3 regions of the Lysobacter arenosi genome follow, and region 3 is predicted to be linked to each of the others. Evidence: riboswitches for the same ligand, from Rfam matches in the RefSeq annotation. Region 3 holds a riboswitch; each other region holds the start of a gene.
What was found. Region 3 has a riboswitch for cobalamin ahead of btuB (TonB-dependent vitamin B12 receptor). Riboswitches for the same ligand answer to the same signal wherever they lie in the genome.

Region 1 (5,025 bases), 200 kb from region 3:
CCTTCGATGTCCATGCGCCGGTCGCCGATCATCCAGCACTCGCCGGCGGCAACGTCGAAGCGCCGCAACGCTTCGGCGATCAACTGGTCCTTGTGGCTGATGCGACCGTCCAGGGTCGCGCCGACGATGTCGTCGAAGCGATGCCCGAACGGCAGGTGCGCGGCGATCTTGCGTGCGTGCGGCTCGTTCTTGGCGGTGACCACCGCCAGCCGATGCCCGGCCGCATGCAGCGCCTCGATCGTCTCGCCGATGCCGGCATAGACCTCGTGCTCGGCCCAGCCGTCGCTCTCGAAGCGGTCGCGGTAGTGCAGCACCGCCTGCTCGACGTCCTGCGGATCGTCGAGCAGCGGACCAAAGCTGGTGCGCAGCGCCGGACCTATCCAGCGCCGCAGTTCCGACTGCGGCGGCACCGGCAGGCCCATCTTCACCAGTGCATGCTCGACGCAGCGGGTGATGCCGACGGCCGAGTCGATCAGCGTGCCGTCCATGTCGAAGAACACCGTGGCCATCGCGGTTACGGACTCAGCCGCGCGCCTTGAGCGCGGTCACGGCCGGCAGTTCCTTGCCTTCGAGAAACTCGAGGAAGGCGCCGCCGCCGGTGGAGATGTAGGACACGTCCTGCTCGATGCCGTACTTGTCGACCGCGGCCAGGGTGTCGCCGCCGCCGGCGATCGAAAACGCCTTGCTGGACGCAATCGCACGCGCCAGGGTTTGCGTACCCTTGCCGAACGCATCGAACTCGAACACGCCGACCGGGCCGTTCCAGACCACGGTGCCGGCGGCCTTGATCAGCTCGGCATAACGCGCCGCGGTGTCCGGGCCGATGTCGAGGATCATGTCGTCGGCGCCGACGGCATCGACGGCCTTGACCGTGGCCGGCGCATCGGCGGCGAAGGCCGGCGCGACCACGACATCGGTCGGCACCGGGATGTCGGCGCCGCGGGCCTTGGCGTCGGCCATGATCTTCTTCGCGGTGTCGATCAGGTCGTTCTCGACCAGCGACTTGCCGACGCCGTGGCCCATCGCGGCGATGAAGGTGTTGGCGATGCCGCCGCCGACGATCAGCTGGTCGACCTTGCTGACCAGCGACGACAGCAGTTCAAGCTTGGTCGAGACCTTCGAGCCGGCGACGATCGCCAGCAGCGGACGCGCCGGGTTGTCGAGCGCCTTGGCCAGCGCATCGAGTTCGGCCATCAGCAGCGGACCGCCGGCGGCGACCTTGGCGAAGCGGATCGCGCCGTGCGTGGACGCCTGCGCGCGGTGGGCGGTGCCAAAGGCGTCCATGACGTAGACGTCGCACAGCGCCGCGTACTTCTTCGACAGCGCTTCGTCGTCCTTGCCTTCGCCGACATTCATGCGGCAGTTCTCGAGCAGCACCAACTGACCCGGTGCGACATCGACGCCGTCAACCCAGTCCTTGACCAGCGGCACGTCGATGCCGAGCAGCTCCGACAGGCGCCTGGCGACCGGCGCCAGCGAATCGGCCTCGCTCCACACGCCTTCCTTCGGCCGCCCCAGGTGCGAGGTGACCATCACCGCCGCGCCTTTCTCCAGCGCCAGCTTCATCGTCGGCACGGCGGCGGTGATGCGCTGTTCGGAGGTGATGCGACCGTCGTCGATCGGCACGTTGAGGTCTTCGCGGATCAGCACGCGCTTGCCGGCGAGGTCGAGGTCGGACATGCGGAGGATGGACATGGGCATTGGCCTTTGAAGCCCCCCTTTCGTGGGGAGGGTTGGGAGGGGATGGGTTGCAGTCGCGACAACGCGACGAGGACCGGCATTGTCCCTTCGATGCTCCCGCACGGCAAATCCGCGCCAGCACTCGCTCACAACTTATCCACAACATTTAGCGTTGACGGATCATCCAACCCCCACTATGTTGTGGCCGTCGGTGCCGACCTCGCGGTCGGCTTAAAAGGGAAGTCCGGTGCGGCCACGCTCACAGCGAGCGGCCAACTCCGGCGCTGCCCCGCAGCGGTAGTGGAAACGAACGCCGTCATGGCACTGGGCATGGGCCTGGGAAGCGACGGTCATTAGGTGAGGCACCAGCGGCATGCGCCCGGTCCTCGCGTCCAGAGCCCGAAGACCTGCCGACAGCCGCGCGTTGCACACCGCGCGGTGACCGGCCAGCGAGTCTTCGGAGGGAAGACGGTCGGTGTCGCAGGGTGGCGCCCGTTTTCTCTCGAGGAACGCGCCCGCCACCACAGGTCCGTCTCGGCCTGCGCGACGCCGCAACCGCACGCTTCGGAACCCGCGCCACGTTGCCCTTCGAGGGAAGGACAACGAGCCGTGCGCCCACGCACCGGAGCTACCGCCATGACCACCACCACCAACGCGCCTGCCGTGAGCAAGCCTGCCGCCGCCACGTCCGCGCAGGCCGGCTCGGAACAGACCGCCCCCGCCGGCTTCACCCTGACCCCGCCGGCCGCCAACCTCACAATGACGGTGACCAAGCGCAACGGCCGCCGCGACCCGGTCGACCTCAACAAGATCGTGCGCGCGGTGACGCGCAACTGCGAAGGCCTGTTCTCCGTAGATCCGATGCGCGTTGCCACGCGCACCATCTCCGGCCTGTATGACGGCGCGACCACGCGCGAGCTCGACGAACTGTCGATCCGCACCGCCGCCCTGCTCACTGCCGAAGAACCCGAATACGGCCGCCTCGCCGCGCGCCTGCTCGCCGGCGTGATCGAGAAGGAAGTCGCCGGCATCGAGATCCACGCGTTCTCGCAGTCGGTGCAGCGCGGCTTCGACCTAGGCCTGATCAACGAGCGCCTGCTGACCTTCGTCCAGGCCAACGCGCGCAAGCTCAACGACGCGATCGACCCGAGCCTCAACCAGCGCTTCGACTACTTCGGCCTGCGCACGCTCTACGACCGCTACCTGCTGCGCCACCCGACCGCGCGCACGGTGATCGAGACGCCGCAGCAGTTCTTCCTGCGCATCGCCTGCGCACTGAGCGAGGATGTCAGCGACGCGCTGGCGCTGTACCGGCGCATGGCGCAGCTGGATTACATCCCCAGCTCGCCGACGCTGTTCAATTCCGGCACCACGCACGAGCAGCTGTCGAGCTGCTTCCTGCTCGACTCGCCGGAAGACTCGCTGGAAAGCATCTACAAGCGCTACATGGACGTGGCCAAGCTGAGCAAGTTCAGCGGTGGCATCGGCCTGAGCTACACCCGCATCCGTTCGCGCGGCTCGCTGATCCGCTCGACCAACGGCCTGAGCAACGGCATCGTGCCGTGGCTGAAGACACTCGACGCCTCGGTCGCCGCGGTCAATCAGGGCGGCAAGCGCAAGGGCGCGGCCTGCGTGTACCTGGAGCCGTGGCACGCCGACGTTGAGGAGTTCCTGGAACTGCGCGACAACACCGGTGACGAGGCGCGGCGCACGCACAACCTCAACCTGGCCAACTGGATTCCCGACGAGTTCATGCGCCGGGTCGAGGCCGACGGCGACTGGTCGCTGTTCGACCCGGCCAGGGTGCCGCAGCTGACCGACCTGTGGGGCGAGGCCTTCGACCGCGCCTACCACGCCGCCGAAGTGGCCGGCCTTGCGGCGCGCACCGTCAAGGCACGCGAGCTGTACAGCCGCATGGTGCGCACGCTGGCGCAGACCGGCAACGGCTGGATGAACTTCAAGGACAAGTCCAACCGCGCCTGCAACCAGACCCTGCGCGAAGGCAACGTGGTGCACCTGTCGAACCTGTGCACGGAGATCCTGGAAGTCACCTCACAGGACGAGACCGCGGTGTGCAACCTGGGCTCGATCAACCTCTCCCACCACGTCGAGCTGTTCGCCGAGGGTCCGGTGCACGGTGAGGACGGTCGCTTCGACTTCGAGAAGCTCGCCGAGACCGTGCGCCTGGCCGTGCGCCAGCTCGACCGCGTGATCGACCTGAACTTCTACCCGATCGAGACCGCCCGCCGCGCCAACCTCAAGTGGCGCCCGGTCGGCCTGGGCGTGATGGGCCTGCAGGACGTGTTCTTCAAACTGCGCATGCCGTTCGACTCCGACCAGGCGCGCGCACTGTCGAAGCAGATCGCCGAGGCGGTGTACTTCCATGCACTGTCGGCTTCCAACGAGCTGGCGATGGAACGCGGCCGCCATCCGTCCTTCGCCGACACGCGCGCCTCGCAGGGCGAGCTGCAGTTCGAAGCCTGGGGCGTGACGCCGTCCGACGCCCACGGCTGGGACAGCCTGCGTGCCCGCATCGCCGAGCACGGCCTGCGCAACTCGCTGCTGATCGCGATCGCGCCGACGGCGACCATCGCCTCCATCGCCGGCTGCTACGAGTGCATCGAGCCGCAGGTGTCGAACCTGTTCAAGCGCGAGACGCTGTCGGGCGACTTCCTCGTGGTCAACCGCTACCTCGCCGAAGAACTCAAGACGCTGGGCCTGTGGACGCCGGAACTGCGCGACCGCATCAAGATGGCCGAAGGCTCGATCCAGGGCATCACGCAGATTCCCGAGTCGCTGCGCGCGGTCTATCGCACCGCGTGGGAACTGCCGATGCGCTCGCTGATCGACATGGCCGCCGACCGCGGCGCCTTCATCGACCAGAGCCAGTCGCTGAACCTGTTCATCGAGAGCCCGAACATCGGCCAGCTGTCGTCGATGTACATGTACGCGTGGAAGAAGGGGCTGAAGACCACTTACTACCTGCGCTCGCGTCCGGCGACGAAGATCGCCAAGGCCACCGTCAGCGGCGTCGCCGAAGCGGCCAAGCCGGAGTACAGCGCGGTGGAAGCCGTGGCGTGCTCGCTCGAGAACCCGGAAAGCTGCGAGGCCTGCCAGTAGTTGCGCCAGGGAGAGGGGACGCGCCCTCCCCCCAGGAAGAACAACAGCGTCCCCCTCTCCCGGCGCCATGCGCCACCCTCTCCCGCCAGCGGAGAGGGATTCCATGCAAAGGATTTCCATGACCACCGACATGCGCCTGCTCGACCCCGGCTTCGACCTCACCCTGCGGCCGATGCGCTATCCGCAGTTCTACGAGATGTACCGCGACGCGATCCGCAACACCTG
Region 2 (5,025 bases), 200 kb from region 3:
TCTCGCTCGACGTCAACGACCTCAAGCACAAGCTGGGGCCGGCCGAGCGGCATCTGATCGAGCGACTGGTGGCCTTCTTCGCCACCGGCGACAGCATCGTCGCCAACAACCTGGTGCTGAACCTGTACCAGCACATCAACGCGCCCGAGGCGCGCATGTACCTGTCGCGGCAGCTGTACGAGGAAGCGCTGCACGTGCAGTTCTACCTGACCCTGCTCGACACCTACCTGCCCGACCCGGTCGCACGCGCGAAAGCGTTCGATGCGGTGCAGAACATTCCTTCGATCCGCGCCAAGGCCGAGTTCTGCTTCAAGTGGATCGATTCGATCCAGGACATCCGCCGCATCGAAACGACCGAACAGCGCCGCCAGTTCCTGCTCAACCTGATCTGCTTCGCCTGCTGCATCGAGGGCCTGTTCTTCTTCGCCGCCTTCGCCTACGTCTACTACCTGCGTTCGCGCGGCCTGCTGCACGGCCTGGCGTCGGGCACCAACTGGGTGTTCCGCGACGAGAGCTGCCACATGGCCTTCGCCTTCGAAGTGATCCGCACCGCGCGCAGCGAGCAGCCGGAACTGTTCGACGACGAACTGCAGCGCCAGGTCGTGCAGATGCTGGAGGAAGCGGTGGAGTGCGAAATGCAGTTCGCCCAGGACGTGCTGTCGGGCGGCGTTGCCGGCCTCTCGCCGAAGGACATGCGCCAGTACCTGCAGTACTGCGCCGACCAGCGCCTGGCGCAGCTGGGCATGCCGCGCCATTTCGGCGCGACCAACCCGTTCGCGTTCATGGACCTGCAGGACGTGCAGGAAGTCACCAACTTCTTCGAGCGTCGCGTCTCGGCCTACCAGGTCGGCGTGCAGGGCGAGGTCGCCTTCGATGCCGCGTTCTGAAGCGGCGTCGCCTCCCACCGAAGCGCGCATGACGGAGATAGTCTTCCCCGACCACACCAACCACCTCGGCACGCTATTCGGCGGCCAGGCACTGGCATGGATGGACAAGGCCGCCTTCGTCGCCGCCTCGCGCTATGCGCGCAGCACCGTGGTCACCGCGCGCTCGGAACAGATCGACTTCCACGTCGCCGTGCCCAAGGGCGCGCTGGTGGAACTGGTCGCGCGCGTGGTCGCCACCGGCCGCAGCTCGCTGCAGGTGGAAGTCGACATGCACCGCGAGGACCTGATGACCGGCGACACGCAGCTGGCCACGCGCGGCCGCTTCACCATGGTCGCGCTCGACATGCACGGCCAGCCGACGCCGGTTCCCGCGCTGGCGCCATCGGGCGATTGACGCCCCCTGCCCGCGGGGCTAACGTAGCGCCGTCGTGGTGATCATCGCTTCATAAAGATGGAGCGATGTGACAAGTACCGCCGGGTGACCGGCGGCGCCAGAGGGAATCCGGTACGGACACCCGTCCAATTCCGGAGCTGCCCCGCAGCGGTATATGGGAACGACCGCCATCCATGCACTGGGCGTTGTCCGGGAAGCGGTGGCCAGTAGATGGGGACCTCGTGTCCCCGCGCCCACGAGCCCGAAGACCTGCCCCGACCGGAGGGTCCGCCCTCCGTCCGACCCCCGACCGCACGGCTCACGCCGCGCGGCCGGTTCGCCCGCGGGGGCGAAGGTCGAAGGCAGGTCTCCTTCCGGCGCCGTTCGCGGCGTCGGTGCGTGGCCGTGCCCTCCTTCGTTGCCCTGCGTCATGCATAACGCATCGCAGGTACATCACCATGATCCAGGTAACCCATCTCGGCTTCCCGCGCATCGGCGCGCGACGCGAGCTCAAGCAGGCCCTCGAATCGTTCTGGAAAGGCCAGACGACATCGACCGACCTTCACGCAACCGCACGCGAACTGCGTGCCCGGCACTGGCAGCTGGCACGCAATGCCGGCGTCGATGTCGTTCCGTGCAACGACTTCTCCCTGTACGACCACGTGCTCGACACAGCGGTCCTGTTCGACGCCATCCCGCCCTCGCACCGCGACGTGTTCGAGCCAGATCCGCTGGCGGGCTACTTCGCCCTTGCCCGTGGCCTGCAGGACGACCAGCACGACCTGCACGCGCTGGAGATGACCAAGTGGTTCGACAGCAACTACCACTACCTCGTGCCGAAGTTCCAGGTCGACCAGACGTTCCGGCTTCGCGGCGACAAGCCGCTGGCCGAACTGCGTGAAGCCCGTGCGCTCGGGCTGGAGGCGCGCCCCGTGCTGCTCGGGCCAGTGTCGTTCCTCAAGCTCGGCAAACGGGAAGACGGCGGCTGCCCGCTCGAACTGCTCGATGCGCTGCTGCCGGCGTATGTGCACCTGCTTGAGCAGTGGAAGGCCGAGGGTGCGTCGTGGGTGCAGATCGACGAACCGTGCCTGGTACTCGACCTGGGCGACGCCGACCGCGACGCCTACCGCCGCGCATTCGCCGCACTGGCTGCCGCAGACATCCCGCAGATCCTGCTTGCGACCTACTTCGGCGATCTCGGCGACAACCTGGAACTGGTGGCCGCGCTGCCGGTGGACGCGTTGCACATCGACTTGGCTCGAGCGCCGCAGCAGCTCTCGCGAGTGCTTGAAGCGTGGCCGGCCGAGCAATCGCTGAGTCTTGGCGTTGTCGATGGACGCAATGTCTGGCGCACCGACCTCGATGCGGCACTGGCGCTTGTGCACACCGCCGGGTCGCGCGTGCGTTGGCTGGCACCGTCGTGTTCCCTGCTGCACGTGCCGATCGACCTGGAACTCGAGCGCAAGCTGCCACAGCCCCTGCGTGGCGGCATGGCGTTCGCCCGCCAGAAGCTGGAGGAGTTGCGACTGCTCGCCGATGCCCACGCCGGCGATGCCGCCGCCGCGGCAGCAGTTGCCAGCGCACAGGCAGCGCGCACTGCACATCGCAATGCGCCGGAACTGGGCAACGCCACGGTACGCGCGCGATTGGCCGGCCTGCTGCCAGCAATGAGCCAGCGCACCACGCCCTACCCGCAGCGCGCGCGACTGCAGCACGAGCGCCTCGCGTTGCCGCCACTGCCCACCACCACGATCGGTTCATTCCCGCAGCTGTCGCTGGTGCGCAAGGCACGCGCCGACCACAAGGCCGGCAAGCTCGATGACGCCGGCTACCGCATGTTCCTCGAGCGCGAGATCGACAACTGCCTGCGCGAGCAGGAGGCGATCGGCCTGGATGTGCTGGTGCATGGCGAGTTCGAACGCAACGACATGGTCGAGTACTTCGGCGAGCAGCTCGACGGTTTCGCCTTCACCTCGCACGGCTGGGTGCAAAGCTACGGCTCGCGCTGCGTAAAACCGCCGGTGCTTTACGGCGACGTAAGCCGGCCGCGCGCGATGACCGTGGAGTGGACCCGCTACGCACAGTCGCGCACGCAGTATCCGGTGAAGGGCATGCTGACCGGACCGGTCACCATCCTGCAGTGGTCGTTCGTGCGCGACGACCAGCCGCGCGCAGACACCTGCCGGCAGATCGCCCTGGCCTTGCGCGACGAAGTGCTCGAGCTGGAAGCGGCCGGCATCGCCATCATCCAGATCGACGAACCGGCGCTGCGCGAAGGCCTGCCGTTGCGGCGCGAGGACTGGCCGCGGTACCTGGCATGGGCAGTGGAAGCATTCGGCCTCGCCGCCGGCGCGGTGGCGGACACCACCCAGATCCATACCCACATGTGCTACGCCGAGTTCAACGACATCATCGACGCGGTCGCCGCGCTCGATGCCGACGTGATCTCGATCGAGACCTCGCGCTCACGGATGGAGCTGCTCGATGCCTTCGCAAGGTTCCGCTATCCCAACGGCATCGGGCCGGGCGTGTATGACATCCACGCCCCGCGCGTGCCGTCGCCCACGGAGATCGGCGAACTGCTGGGCAAGGCGTTGCAGGTGATTCCGGCGGCGCAACTGTGGGTCAACCCGGACTGCGGCCTGAAGACGCGCGGCTGGCCGGAGGTGCGCAAGGCGCTGAGCGCGATGGTCCAGGCCACGCGCGAACTGCGCCTGGGGCTGGCGGCCTCCTGACGAAGATGGAGCCGCCTGCCCTGCCCCAACGGCGGGCGGCCTCCATTGCGCCCCTCCTCCATTGCATCCGGGCCGCACGCAGGCCTAAATAGCCGACATCCTGAACGGGAATCGCCGCTGCCATGCCAATGCGCCTGCCCCGCAGCCATGTCGTCTGGCTCGCCCTGATCGCGATCGCGCTGTTCGTCCTGCGACTTTTCAGCAACCAGCACTACGGCTTCCACCGCGACGAACTGGCGCTGCTCGACGACGCGCGCAGCCTGGCCTGGGGCTACGTCGCCTACCCGCCGCTGACGCCTGCGCTTGCACGGACCTCGCTGGAACTGTTCGGTGATTCGCTCAGTGGCTTCCGTGTATTCGCGGCGCTGGCGCAGAGCATCGCCGCCGTCCTCGCCGGCCTGATCGCGCGCGAGATGGGCGGCACGCGCGCCACGCAGATAGTCGCCGCGCTGTTCACCGCGCTGGCACCGTTCTCGATGGTGGCCGGCGGGCTGATGCAGTACGTCAGCATCGACTACCTGTGGTGGGTGTTGCTGGCCTGGCTGGTTCTGCGACTGGTCAACAGCGGCGACGCGCGCTGGTGGCTGGCGATCGGCGCGGTCATCGGCCTGGGCATGCTGACCAAGTACACGATGGTGTTCTGCGTCGCCGGCATAGTCATCGCCACCTTGGCGACGCCGCTGCGCTCGCACCTGCGCAGCCGCTGGCTGTGGCTGGGCGTCGCCATTTCGCTGCTCCTGTTCCTGCCCAATGCGCTATGGCAATGGCGGCACGACTTCATCTCGCTGGATTTCCTGCAGTTCATCCATGCGCGTGACGTGCGCATTGGCCGCACGCGCGACTTCCTGGTCGAGCAGTTGTACGGCAACGCCGGCCTGATGGCGTTGCCGGTCTGGTTTGCCGGCCTGGTGTGGCTGACGCTGTCCAAGGCAGGCCGGCGCTACGCGGTGGTCGCATGGATGTACCTGGTACCGCTGCTGCTGTTCGTGCTCGCCCAGGGCCGCTCCTACTACCTGGCGGGCGCCTATCC
Region 3 (5,025 bases):
CCAGCTGTCACCCTGCAGGCGATCGGTGACGACGTCCTTGCGCACGACCTTGCCGTCGCCGCCAACCACCAGCACGTACGGGCTCTTGGCATCGCGCAGCAGGCCGACCTGCGGGACGAGGTAGGCGTTGGCCTGCTCGCCGAGCGTCGCCTTCAACGTCACGTAGGTACCCGGCAGCAGGTTCTTGTCCGGGTTGGGGATGCGCGCGCGCATCGCGATCGCACCCGTTGCCGGATCGACCACGTCACCGGAGAAGTCCATCGTGCCGGTGCGCTGGTAGACGCTGCCGTCGGGCAGCACCACCTGCACTTCGCCCTCGCCGGTGCCGGCGCCGGTGCGGGCGCGACGGATCTGCTCGAGCTCGGTGACGCTGACCGAGAAGTTCACGTACAGCGGATCGATCTGGTCGACGGTGGTGAGCAGCGTCGCCGTGTCCTGGCCGACCAGTGCGCCCTCGGTGACCTGCTGCTTGCCGGCGCGACCGCTGATCGGCGCGCGCACGGTGGCGTAGCCCAGGTTGATGCGGGCATCGGCCAACGCGGCCTGCGCCTGCTTCACCGCGGCGGCGGCGCTGCGTTCGGCGGCAAGGGCATTGTCGAGATCGGACTGCGAGACGAACTTCTGCGGCGCCAGGCGACGGGCGCGGTCGGCAGCCGACTTGGCGTTGGCATACGTCGCTTCCGCTGCCGCGAGTGCGGCCTGGGACTGGCCCGTCGACGCCTTCAGCTGGTCCGGATCGATCTGGAACAGCACCTGCCCGGCCTTCACGTCGGTGCCTTCGTCGTACAGGCGCTGCTTGAGCACGCCCGGCACGCGGGCGCGCACGTCGGCGCTGCGGAATGCCGCCAGACGGCCGACAAGGTCCTTCTGCAGCGGCACGTTGCCCGGTTGCAGTTTGACCACGCCGACTTCCGGAGGAGGCATGCCGCCCCCCTGTGCCTGATCCTTGCCGCCACAGGCGGTGAGTGCGAGGGCCAACGCGGCGGCCATTGCCACCGAGCGCGGGTTCTTGACCATGGGGGAGGACTCCGATTCCGTCATGTACGAGCGATGATGCTCAGATTGGTTTAATTCCTATACCGCCCAGTCTAGCATTCTGAGTTTTCCGCCCACCCCCCAGAAGTCACGCGCGGGGTGATCACGCCGGATCAGGCACAAGCAAGTCCGCAGAGCCCGCTTTGGCAAACCGTTTCAGACGCTGGTCGGCGCAAGCAGGTGCGCCAGTGCGGCGGGATCGGGCCGATCGCGGAACGGCAGGCGTCCCCAGCAAGGTATCGGCAAGCGGTGACGTAGCAGTGTGAAGTTGTCGTCGGCGCGCGCCATCTGCGGATCGATGTCGTTGGCGATCCAGCCGGCGAGGCGTAATCCATCGGCGGCGATCGCGCGCGCGGTCAATCGTGCGTGGTTGATGCAACCCAGGCGCAGGCCGACCACCATCACCACCGGCAGGTCCAGAGCGCGTACCAGGTCGGCCTGGTCGAGATCGGTCGACAGCGGTGCGGCCCAGCCACCGACGCCTTCCACCACGACGGCATCGGCCATCGCCGACAAGCGTGCATGCGCATCCAGGATCGGCTGCAGCTGCACAGTGACACCGGCATCGGCCGCGGCAAGTTCCGGTGCCAGCGGCTGCAGCAGCGCATAGGGGTTGACGTCGTCATAGGCCGGGCGTGGCTCGCTGGCCGCCTGCAGCAGCAGCGCATCTTCGTTGCGCAGGCCGTCGGCGGTGACCTCGCAGCCGCTGGCGAGCGGCTTCATGCCGACCGCACGCAGGCCGCGCGCGCGCAGCGCGTACAGCAGCGTCGCACTGGCCAGTGATTTTCCGATGCCGGTATCGGTGCCGGTGACGAACCAGCCGGCTCGGGCCTCGGGCCCGTTCATGCCCGGACCGTCCGTCGCAAGCCCGTGGACCGCACGCTGGTAGACTGCGGGAAAGAGGCAAGTATGTTCACCAGCGAAAGTCTAAGCGGGCCCAAGCCCGAACAGTACGCACAGTTGCTCGAGCAGGCGCGGGCGCTGGTGCACGGCGAACGCGACCGTGTGGCCAACGCAGCCAATCTCTCGGCCCTGGTGTACCACTCCCTGCCCGGCCTGAACTGGGTCGGTTTCTACCTGTTCGACGGCACCGAACTGGTGGTCGGACCGTTCCAGGGGTTGCCGGCCTGCATCCGGATTCCGCTCGACAAGGGCGTCTGCGGGGCGGCCGCGACCACCCGCCAGACCCAGCGGATCGCCGATGTCCACGCCTTCCCTGGCCACATTGCGTGCGATTCTGCGTCTAACTCCGAACTGGTCGTGCCACTTGTGGGGGGGGATGGCCAGCTGATCGGCGTGTTCGATCTGGACAGCCCGCACTTCGACCGCTTCGACGCCGACGACCAGCGCGGCTTGGAAGCGATTGCCCAGGCCTTCGTGGAGTCGCTGGCATGAATATCGGTAAAGGCGGGGAAAAAGGCGGCGACAAGCTGCGCAACATCGGTCCCAAGTCGGCGGCCTGGTTGCGCCAGGTGGGACTGCGCTCGCGCGAGGACCTGACCGCGGTCGGGACCGTCGAGGCGTTCATGCGCGTCAAGCGCGCCGGCTTCAAGCCGACGCTGAACCTGCTGTACGCCATCGAAGGCGCGCTGCAGGACTGCCACTGGCAGGAGATCCCCGACGAGCGCCGCGCCGAACTCATCGCCGCCACCGAAGCGGCGATCGCCCTGCTGCCGCCGCCGCGCTACCGCCCGCCGGCCGGCCCGGTGACGACCACCCAGGTCGCCGAGGAAACGATGGCGATGCCGTCGCTGCTGGATGAGCCGGCAGACCGGGACTGAACCCCATTTGGGCAGCGCCCCGCTAATCGCGTAGACTGCGCCCCGCTTCGAGGTGACCCGGCGGCGTCCTGCCGGCGGGTTGAAACGGGAAGCCGGTGACGTCCCAGCAGGGATCATTCCGGCACTGCCCCCGCAACGGTAAGCGAGTACAAGCGCTGCATCCGCCACTGTGCAAGTCACGGGAAGGCGCGGCGCCGGAGAGCACAGCCCTCCACTCGCGAGTCCGGAGACCGGCCTGGAAGCAGGGTCACGCGCCCGTACATGACTGTACGGCGGTGCCCACCACTGGTTGCGATGCGGAGGGCATCGCGGCGGCGACGTTGGCGCCGTGCGCCCACACCGCAGCCTCGTGCACTCTCCTTTCGCGACTTTCCCAGTTGCCCGTCACGGCCCGAGCCGTGCGTTGGAGAATCATCGATGCAATTGCGTACCCCGTTGTCCCTGTCCGTGCGCCTGGCCGTCGCGTGCCTGCTCGCCGCACCCGCGCTTGCCCACGCGCAGGACAGCGCTGGCGCCACCGACCCGACCGAGCTTGACCAGGTCATCGTCACCGCCAACCGCACCGCGATCAGCGTCAACGATGCGCTGGCACCGGTGGAAGTCATCGACGCCGAACAGATCCGCCGCAGCCAGGCACGCTCGCTGCCGGACCTGCTGCGCGGCCGCGCCGGCATCTCGATGTCCAACCAGGGCGGCAACGGCAAGCTGACCACGCTGTTCCTGCGCGGCGCCGAATCCGACCACGTGCTGGTGCTGGTCGACGGCATCCGCGTCGGCTCGGCGACCTCGGGCCTGACCGCGTTCCAGGACCTGCCGATCGAAATGATCGACCGTGTCGAGATCGTCCGCGGCCCGCGTTCGAGCCTGTACGGCGCCGACGCCATCGGCGGCGTGATCCAGGTATTCACCCGCCGCGACAAGCAGGCCTTCGCCCCGCGCGTGCGCTTCGACGGCGGTAGCAACGACACGCTCGGTTACGGCGTCGGTTTCGGCGGCAGCAATGACCGTGGCTGGTTCGGTGCCGACTACCAGCACACCCGCACCAGCGGCATCAACGCCTGCAACGGCTTCTTCGACCCGGCCACCTTCGACGGCGCCGGTTGCTTCATCGCCCTGGACTCGCAGCCCGATCGCGATGGCTACGAGAAGGATGCGCTGTCGCTGCGCGGCGGCATCAACCTGACCGAGCAGTGGAGCCTGGAAGGCCACGCGCTGCGCAACGAAGGCGACAACGAGTTCGACGGTGACTTCACCGACCGTGCCGAAACCGTGCAGCAGGTGATCGGCGGCAAGCTGCGCTGGCACCCGTCCGACCGCGTCGACGTGCACCTGACCGCCGGCCGCAACGTCGACTCGTCCGACAACTTCCTCGGCGATACCTACCTCGACTTCTTCAGCACCAACCGCGACAGCGCGACGCTGCAGGGTGACTTCGGCATCGCCGCCGACCAGCTGGTCAGCGTCGGCCTGGACTGGCTCAACGACAGCGTCGAGAGCACCACGCCGTACGACGAGGATGAGCGCGACAACAAGGCCGCGTTCGTGCAGTACCAGGCGAAGTTCGGCGCGCAGTCGCTCGAGGCCAGCGTGCGCCGCGACGACAACGAGCAGTTCGGCGGCCACACCACCGGCGGCGCCGCCTGGGGCCTGGTGTTCGCCGACAACTGGCGCGTCACCGCCGGCTACGGCAGCGCGTTCAAGGCACCGACCTTCAACGAGCTGTACTTCCCCTTCTTTGGCAATCCCAACCTGCGCCCGGAAGACTCAGAGACCTGGGAGCTGGGCCTGGCCTACCTGGGCGACGGCTTCAACGTCCACCTCGACACCTTCAGCACCGACGTCGACGACCTGATCGCTTTCGATGCTTCGATCAACCTGCCCAACAACGTCGAGAAGGCGCGCATGCAGGGTGCCGAGCTGTCGGCCGACGCCACGATCGCCGACTGGACCATCGCCGGTGCGATCAGCTACCTCGACACCGAGAACCGTCGCGGTTTCTACGAGGGCAATGAACTGGCTCGCCGTGCGAAGAACAGCGCCCGCCTCGACGTCGACCGCGCCTTCGGTGCGTTCCGCGTCGGCCTGACTGCAGTCGGCGAAGGTTCGCGCTTTGACGACGTCACCAACAGCCGCCGCCTCGGCGGCTACGGCACGCTCGACCTGCGCGCCGAGTACGCCATCACCCAGGACCTGACGTTGCAGGCCCGCG

Region 1: linked by a shared signal. The riboswitch ahead of HIV01_RS17360 (ribonucleoside-diphosphate reductase subunit alpha) and the one ahead of btuB (TonB-dependent vitamin B12 receptor) in region 3 are both predicted to bind cobalamin.
Region 2: linked by a shared signal. The riboswitch ahead of metE (5-methyltetrahydropteroyltriglutamate--homocysteine S-methyltransferase) and the one ahead of btuB (TonB-dependent vitamin B12 receptor) in region 3 are both predicted to bind cobalamin.

What each region holds. Positions count from the first base shown of each region.
Region 1 covers NZ_CP071517.1:3,789,725-3,794,749, reverse strand. The annotation lists gene HIV01_RS17370 (HAD hydrolase-like protein) at 1-509, opposite strand, end outside; gene HIV01_RS17365 (phosphoglycerate kinase) at 523-1,695, opposite strand; cobalamin riboswitch at 1,873-2,109, shown strand; gene HIV01_RS17360 (ribonucleoside-diphosphate reductase subunit alpha) at 2,440-4,800, shown strand; gene HIV01_RS17355 (ribonucleotide-diphosphate reductase subunit beta) at 4,904-5,025, shown strand, end outside.
Region 2 covers NZ_CP071517.1:3,784,680-3,789,704, reverse strand. The annotation lists gene HIV01_RS17355 (ribonucleotide-diphosphate reductase subunit beta) at 1-887, shown strand, start outside; gene HIV01_RS17350 (acyl-CoA thioesterase) at 874-1,281, shown strand; cobalamin riboswitch at 1,356-1,534, shown strand; gene metE (5-methyltetrahydropteroyltriglutamate--homocysteine S-methyltransferase) at 1,719-3,995, shown strand; gene HIV01_RS17340 (glycosyltransferase family 39 protein) at 4,124-5,025, shown strand, end outside.
Region 3 covers NZ_CP071517.1:3,589,426-3,594,450, reverse strand. The annotation lists gene HIV01_RS16490 (efflux RND transporter periplasmic adaptor subunit) at 1-1,017, opposite strand, end outside; gene bioD (dethiobiotin synthase) at 1,192-1,881, opposite strand; gene HIV01_RS16480 (GAF domain-containing protein) at 1,945-2,430, shown strand; gene HIV01_RS16475 (TfoX/Sxy family protein) at 2,427-2,816, shown strand; cobalamin riboswitch at 2,850-3,069, shown strand; gene btuB (TonB-dependent vitamin B12 receptor) at 3,234-5,025, shown strand, end outside.